DNA from 2 places in the Actinopolymorpha sp. B9G3 genome. Region 2 is predicted to be linked to the other one. Evidence: predicted binding sites of a transcription regulator. Region 2 holds the regulator's gene; the other holds the start of a gene.

Evidence for each region. The regulator HrcA, encoded in region 2, represses chaperone genes, less so after heat shock. The targets are predictions, from matches to a motif close to TTGGCACTCGNNNNNNNCGAGTGCCAA.
Region 1: groL (chaperonin GroEL) is a predicted target of HrcA. The motif match lies at 2,894-2,920, and genes of this name have one in related genera.

What each region holds. Positions count from the first base shown of each region.
Region 1 covers NZ_JBEEAB010000011.1:204,452-208,404, reverse strand. Annotated here, with positions in the region: gene ABNF93_RS20320 (alpha-amylase family protein) at 1-461, shown strand, start outside; gene ABNF93_RS20315 (cold-shock protein) at 1,009-1,209, shown strand; gene ABNF93_RS20310 (hypothetical protein) at 1,482-2,216, shown strand; gene ABNF93_RS20305 (nitroreductase family deazaflavin-dependent oxidoreductase) at 2,375-2,809, opposite strand; gene groL (chaperonin GroEL) at 3,064-3,953, shown strand, end outside.
Region 2 covers NZ_JBEEAB010000004.1:275,366-279,318, reverse strand. Annotated here, with positions in the region: gene ABNF93_RS10030 (HIT domain-containing protein) at 1-91, opposite strand, end outside; gene dnaJ (molecular chaperone DnaJ) at 98-1,231, opposite strand; gene hrcA (heat-inducible transcriptional repressor HrcA) at 1,308-2,327, opposite strand; gene ABNF93_RS10015 (MBL fold metallo-hydrolase) at 2,465-3,319, shown strand; gene ABNF93_RS10010 (DUF3097 domain-containing protein) at 3,340-3,953, shown strand, end outside.

The DNA of each region.
Region 1 (3,953 bases), on a different contig from region 2:
TCGTGATCGGCTGCAACACGGTCGGCCAGCTGGCCGCCGGTCTGGTCGAGGTGCAACGCATCGGTGACGACACGTCGGGGCGCGCCTGGGAACGCACCAGGCGAATGGGCGTCAACTCCTTGGCGTTCCGGCTCGCCCAGCACGAGAGGTTCTTCGTCGCCGACGCCGACTGCGTACCCTGCACACCGGACACGCCGTGGGACAGGAACCGCCAGTTCCTCGACCTGGTGGCACGTTCGGGCACGGCGTTGTTCGTGTCGGTCGACCCGGCGGCACGCACTCCGTCGGCCGACGCGGACCTGCGCTCCGCGGTGCGCCTGGCACTCGACGGTGGAACCCCGGGCGGCGTCGAACCGCTCGACTGGTTGCGGGCAACGGACCCCCGACGCTGGCGTACGAACGAGGGACTGCACGTCTACGACTGGACCGAGCTCTGGGGCGCCAACCTGTTGGCCACCTGAGGCGTGCCCGCCGGGGAGAGGCAGCGTCCTCGTACCGCGGCGCTGACCGCGGGTCTGTCCGGCGTGCGGTCGATGTCCCCCGAATCCGTGCACACACACGATTTCTGCTGTGCCGATGAACAGTTCGTCCCAGCGAGCGCATCGATGCAACCGCGACTGCGGAGCGCTACGAAACTGTCGATTCATTCACGATGCGTGGTCGCATCGTCCCGCTGCACAGTTCGGCTGCACACTTCGGCTGTCCGATCATCTGTCAAAGCCCTGTGTGTCATAGCTGTTTCGTCAGGCGGGAAACTCCCCGCTGTTCAAGGGCCTGGACCGGTCTCGGACTCAATGAGATCGACTTTCCATCTCCCCAATGGCCTGGGGGTTGGGCTATGGTCGGGCGTGGTCGGCATGATCGTGCGTAAGTCGCTCGACCGATTAGCGGTGGGAAACGGAAACGCGCGGATCGATCGCAACGCCTCCTCATGGGGACGGGTGCGGTATGGACGACCCAGGCCCGCGCCGGGCGGGTCTGCACCCGAACGGCCTTGAGGAGAAGGTCATGACGCAGGGCACCGTGAAGTGGTTCAACGCCGAGAAGGGCTATGGCTTCATCGCCGTAGACGGCGGGAATGACGTGTTCGTTCACTGGTCGAAGATCGAGATGGACGGTTACAAGTCACTCGCTGATGGCCAGTCGGTCGAGTTCGAAGCCGTCGAGGGTCCGAAAGGACTCGAGGCGCACGGAGTTCGACCCCTCTGAAACCGGCTCGAAACCGAGCCCTCGCGGCCCGGTCGCATAACCTGATTGGGGTCCGGACGGGCTAACCGTCCGGGCCTCAACTCTTCTTCGGGATTCCGCAACTTTTCGGCGGCTACCCGGTGAGCTGTCCGGCCCGGTGAGCTGTCCGGAAGTTTTCAGGGCTGTGGACAACCAAAGCCGGACGCCGCTTTCGCGCCCTACTCTTGCGAGCGTCACGTCGACTCCACTTTGGGCCTTGCAGGCTCCGGAGCCTTGAAGAGAAGGGCCTGACAATGGCCGATTCAGCCGAGGAACGGCTCGCCGAACTGCGCGGTGAGAAAGCCCCGAAGGAGCCGCCTGCCACCATGGCGCAGGGTGCCGCCAACGATCCGGCGATGCCCACGTCCCTGCCCGCCGAGCAGATCCCGCTCGACGCCCGGGCGGTGGTGGGCGGGCAGCAGCTCGGGTTCGGATGTCTTCTTGCCCTCGGCTTCATGCTCGTGTTCTTCATCGGACTGATCAGCATCCTCGTGCTGGTGTTCTCCGCGGTGGAGAGGGACATCGTCGCGGTCGTCGTAGGGCTGTTCTTCCTGGGCATGTCGGTGGGCGTGGCGGTGGCGCTGGCGAAGTGGATTCGGCGCTGCCGGACCTGGTTGCGGGGAACGGTGCTCGTGGCCCGGGGGCCGTTCGGCACAAGCAGGTGTGACCTGGCCACCTCTGCGGTGAGCGTCGACTCGGCGGCGGAGACCAGGACCGTGTCGACCCACGGCCCCCACGGCACGTCGTCCACGACGGTCAGGACCGGCCGCCGCATTCCCTTCCTCGTCCTTCGTGAGGCCACGACCGGAAAGGTCGTACGCCTGATGCTCCGCGGCAGAGGTGGCAGGCTGCTTCCTCCCGACCAGCTGCGCCTGGTGGCGGCCGCGATCTCGACCGGTCCGCGGCCACAGCCGTACGACCAGCAGGCCCAGCAGATCGCCGCCGGCCTGCGGGCGCTCGCCGACGACCCGTTCAGCGGCCACCTCTAGATGAGGGTTTTGTCTGGCAGTGCCGGGTCGGCACACGACATCCCGCATCCCGGCTGGCGGGGTCTCGCCCCACCAAATCGCCCCGCATGCTCGGACGAAGACCGCAATGAACCGGCATCAGGCAGGTGTCAAGCCAGCCCGACTCCAATCGCTGAAGATCATGTCCGCTGCAGGATCACGACCGGAAAGTCACGGCCGCTCATCGATCGATACGTCTCGTAGTCCGGGAGCATCGACACCATCGTGGCCCACAGTGGCGGTTGCTCCTCGGCCGTCGCGAGGCGGGCGCAGGCGGTAAAGACTGGTTCCAAGCCGATCTGTATGCGTACCTCGGGATGCTCGAGCAGGTTGAGATACCACGCGGGGTACTCAGGAAGCCCACTGTTCGACGGCACCAGGAGATAGCGATCGCTGTCCTCGCCGTAGTACAAGACCGTACGCCGCCACTTGCCCGACCTGCGACCGCGAGTCGTCAACAGCAATGCCGGCAGGCCCAGCTGGTCTCCAGTACGCCCAGTGTCGAGGTAGTGGCGGGTGTGCTGAGCTACCCAGTCCACCGGGCTGTCCTGAGCCTCCTCCGCCTCGGACACCACGTTCCACCCCTCCCCAGCCGATCACCGCAAGCCATGAGCACCCGATGCTAGCTCCCGTGTTCGACCCCACCGGCAGGCCAGCCGCTTGCACTCTCCCCGGTCGAGTGCTAAACACGTGCTTAGCACTCGAAGGTCGCGAGTGACAATCCGCTGCAGGGCGGTTCGGCGAGGCCCCTGGCATGGTGAGGGGCCGTCCGTCGCGGGCGTCGGGCCGGCCACACGACATCCACCCGACTGGGGGAGGATCCAGCTAGATGCCCAAGATCATCGCGTTCAACGAGGACGCGCGACGCGGTCTCGAGCGGGGAATGAACTCGCTTGCCGATGCCGTCAAGGTGACCCTTGGTCCCAAGGGTCGCAACGTCGTCCTCGAGAAGAAGTGGGGCGCGCCGACGATCACCAACGACGGCGTCTCCATTGCCAAGGAGATCGAGCTCGAAGACCCGTGGGAGAAGATCGGGGCCGAGCTCGTCAAGGAAGTTGCCAAGAAGACCGATGACGTGGCCGGCGACGGCACGACCACCGCGACCGTCCTGGCGCAGGCGCTGGTCCGCGAGGGCCTGCGCAACGTCGCTGCCGGTGCCAACCCGATGGGCCTCAAGCGTGGTATCGAGGCAGCCGTCGAGCGGGTGACCGAGCAGCTCGCGCAGGCCGCGAAGGACGTCGAGACCAAGGAGCAGATCGCGTCCGTCGCGGCTGTTTCCGCCGGTGGCGACACCAGCGTCGGCGAGATCATCGCCGAGGCGATGGACAAGGTCGGCAAGGAAGGCGTCATCACCGTCGAGGAGAGCAACACCTTCGGCCTCGAGCTCGAGCTCACCGAGGGTATGCGCTTCGACAAGGGTTACATCTCGGCCTACTTCGCCACCGACATGGAGCGGATGGAGGCGACGCTGGACGACCCGTACGTCCTGATCGCCAACTCCAAGATCTCCGCCGTCAAGGACCTGCTCCCGGTCCTGGAGAAGGTCATGCAGTCGGGCAAGCCGCTGCTGATCATCGCCGAGGACGTCGAGGGCGAGGCCCTGGCCACGCTCGTCGTCAACAAGATGCGCGGCACGTTCAAGTCGGTTGCCGTCAAGGCACCCGGCTTCGGGGACCGGCGCAAGGCCATGCTCGGTGACATCGCCATCCTCACCGGTGG
Region 2 (3,953 bases):
CGAGGGTCCGGTCGGTCTCACGGACCTGTGCCGACGGGATCGTGCCGGCGACGATGCCGCAGAACACACAGTCGGCTGATCGTTGTGCCACGGCGGTTCAGACACCCCTGTCGTTGAAGGCGTCCCGGATCCGCGAGAAGACGCCTCGACGTTCGGACGAGAACTGGCCGGTCGCCTTCTCCTCGTCCCGTAGCCTGGCGAGCTCGGTGAGCAGGTCTCGCTGTGCCGCGTCGAGCTTCGTCGGCGTCTCCACGACGACGTGGACGACCAGGTCACCGCGATGCGAACCGGACAGATGAGGTACGCCTCGACCGGTGACGACCAGGCGCTGCCCGGACTGCGTGCCAGGCTTGACGTCGACCTCGACGGTGTCGTTGTCGAGCGTCTCCAGCGAGATCGTCGTGCCGAGCGCCGCGGCCGTCATGGGCAGCGTCACCGAGCAGTGCAGGTCGGCGGCGCGCCGGGTCCACACCTCGTGCGGGGCGACCTGGATCTCGACATACAGGTCGCCGGCGGGACCGCCGCCGGGGCCCACCTCACCCTGGCCGGCCAGCTGGATCCGGGTGCCGTCGTCGACGCCGGCGGGGATCCGGACGGCGAGGGTACGCCGGGACAGCACCCGGCCCTCCCCCGCGCACTCAGGGCACGGGGTGGGGATGATCGTGCCGAACCCCTGGCAGCGGGGGCACGGCCGGCTCGTCATGACCTGGCCGAGGAAGGACCGTTGGACGGAGCTGATCTCACCGCGACCCTCGCAGACCGAGCAGCTGGTGGGTGTCGTGCCTGGGGCAGCGCCCCTGCCCGAACAGCTCCCGCAGACGACGGCCGTGTCGACCTGGACCTCCTTGACGGCGCCGTACACCGCCTCGGCCAGATCGACCGAGAGGCGCAGGAGCGCGTCCTGGCCACGGCGGGTCCGGGGTCGCGGCCCGCGGGCGGTCGTGCCGCCGAAGAACGCGTCCATGATGTCGGTGAACGAGAAACCCTGCCCGAATCCCGCACCTTGTCCAGCCGCACCGAGCGGATCGCCCCCCAGGTCGTAGACCTCACGCTTCTTCGGGTCCGACAGGACCTCGTAGGCGCGGGTGACCTCCTTGAAACGCTCGTGGGTCTCCGGATCCGGGTTGACGTCAGGGTGCAGGGTGCGCGCCAGCCGGCGGTAGGCCTTCTTGATCTCCTCCGCGGACGCGTCGCGCCCGACTCCGAGGAGTTCGTAATAGTCCTGGCTCATGCTGTGGGTGGCCTCTTGCACTGACTCATTCCCTTGGGACTCATCTTCCTTAAGACCCCGCTGCCTCTTTGAGAAGCTATTCCTCAGCGAGGATCTGACTGACATATCTGGCGACCGCCCGGACCGCACCCATCGTGCCCGGATAGTCCATCCGGGTGGGTCCGACGACACCCAGGTGGGCGAGTGTCTCGTCCCCAGGACCATAGCCGGTCGCGACAACGGAGGCGGCGGCCAGCTCAGCGTAGGGGTTCTCGTGCCCGATCCGGACCGTGAGGCGGGCGGGAGCGGTCGACTCGCCGAGGAGCCGCAACAGCACGACGTGCTCCTCCAGCGCCTCGAGTACCGGCCGGATCGAGGAGTGGAACTCGTGCCCGAGCGGGATCAGGTTGGCGGTGCCACTGACCGCGATGCGTTCCTCCGGGCGTTCGACGAGGGTCTCGAGGAACGCCGACACGATGCTGGCGACGATCGGCTGGTCGTCGGGCGCGAACGCCTCAGGCAGGTCGACCACGAGCGACTGCACCTCGGCGAGCCGCGCCCCCATGACCGCAGCGTTGAGGCGGGCCCGGACATCGCCCAGCAGCGCGTCTTCAGGGGCCTTGCCGACGTCGACGACACGCTGCTCGACCCGGCCCGTGCTGGTGATGAGGACGATCAGCAGCCGGGTGGTGGACAGCAGCACCAACTCGACATGGCGGACGGTCGACCGGGACAAGGTGGGGTACTGCACGACCGCGACCTGGCGGGTGAGCTGGGAGAGCAGGCGTACGGTCCGGTTGACGACATCGTCCAGATCGACCGCGCCCTCGAGGAACGTCGAGATCGCCCTGCGCTCCGCGCCAGACATCGGCTTGATCGTGCTCAGCCGGTCGACGAACAGCCGGTAGCCCTTGTCCGTCGGGATCCGGCCAGCGCTCGTGTGCGGCTGGGCGATGTAGCCCTCGTCCTCCAGCGCGGCCATGTCGTTGCGGACCGTCGCGGAGGAAACGCCCAGGTGGTGCCGGTCGACAAGCGCCTTGGAACCGACCGGCTCCTCGGTGTGCACGTAGTCCTCGACGATGGCGCGGAGGACGGCCAGCTTCCGTTCGTCGAGCATGGAGCCCGCACCTCCTCGCGTCACGGTTGACCTGAGGGCGGGGCAGCGGCATGTGCCTGGCACTCCCCGAACCCGAGTGCCAGTCTACGGGGAGAGGCCCCGAATGTGCGTCCTGAGCGGATGCGAGGCTGTGGATCGTGGACACGAACACGCACGGATGGACCGAGGTCGGGCCGGGCTGCTTCGCCCGCCGCTACCCGTCGTACGACCTCACGATCGGGGCGGTCGTGGGTGCCGTCGGCATCCTGCTGGTCGACACCCGGGCAAGCCTGGGCGAAGCCGACGAGTTGCGCGCTGACCTGCGTCGCCTCTCCCGCGCGCCGGTGCGCTGGGTGGTCGACACCCACTGGCACTTCGATCACTGCTTCGGCAACGCCCGGTTCGCCGACGCGGTGATCTACGGCCACGAGTCCGTGCCCGCGATGCTCGAGGCGCGGGCCGACGGCGTGCGTGCGGAGCTCTCGGCGCGGTCCGCCGAATGGGCCACGGAGATGGCCGCACTGGAGGTAGTGCCGCCGGGACGGACCTTCGCGTCGGTCGCGATGGCCGATCTCGGCGACCGGGTGGTGGAGCTCGTGCATCCGGGACGCGGCCACACCGACGGCGACGTCGTGGTCCGGGTTCCCGACGCCGACGTGGTCTACGTGGGAGATCTCGTCGAGGAGTCCGGCCCGCCGTCGTACGGCGACGACTCGTACCCGCTCGAGTGGGGTGCGACGCTCGACGTGGTGGCGGGACTGTTGACGACGCGGACAGCGGTCGTGCCCGGGCATGGCACGGTCGTGGACCATGCGTACGTCGGGGAGCAGCGCGGCGACCTCGTGGGCGTCGCCGGGACGATCCGCCGCCTGGTCGAGGAACGGGTGCCGATCGAGCGGGCATGGGAGGCAGCCGAGTGGCCATGGTCGCGGGAGGCTTTGGCCGAGGCGATCCGGCGGGGGTACGCACAACTGCGCGACACTCGCGGACGGCGGACACTGCCGCTCGTGTGAGGCGGCTACCCTCGCTCTCCATGGCCGGATCCTCACCTCCCGCTGACCGTTACGGACCTGACGTTCTCGAGAGCGACTGGCGGGCGCCGAAGCGCGGACGCTCGGTCGACGTCTCTGTCGAGCCCGACATGGTGGTCGAGGACGCGACGACCGGCTTCTGCGGCGCCGTCGTCGGCATCGAACGCACACTCGTGGTGCTGGAGGACCGGTTCGGTGCCCGGCGAAGCTATCCGTACGGGCCCGGGTTCCTGCTGGAAGGGCGGCCGGTCGTTCTGCGTCCGCCGGCCACGGGAGGCTCGGCGGCGGGTGGACCACGGCGCACGGCGTCAGGGTCGATCGCGGTCTCGGGTGCGCGGGCCCGCGTCGCCCGGGCGAGCCGGATCTACGTCGAGGGCCGCCACGACGCCGAGTTGGTCGAGAAGGTCTGGGGCGACGACCTGCGGATCGAAGGCGTCGCGGTGGAGTACCTCGAAGGAGTCGACGACCTCGCGAGTGTGGTCACCGAGTTCGCGCCCGATGCCGACCAGCGGCTCGGCGTCCTCGTCGACCATCTGGTGCCTGGCAGCAAGGAGAGCCGGATCGCCGCGGAGGTGGCGGCCGGGCCGTTCGGTGCGTACGTGCTCGTCGTCGGACA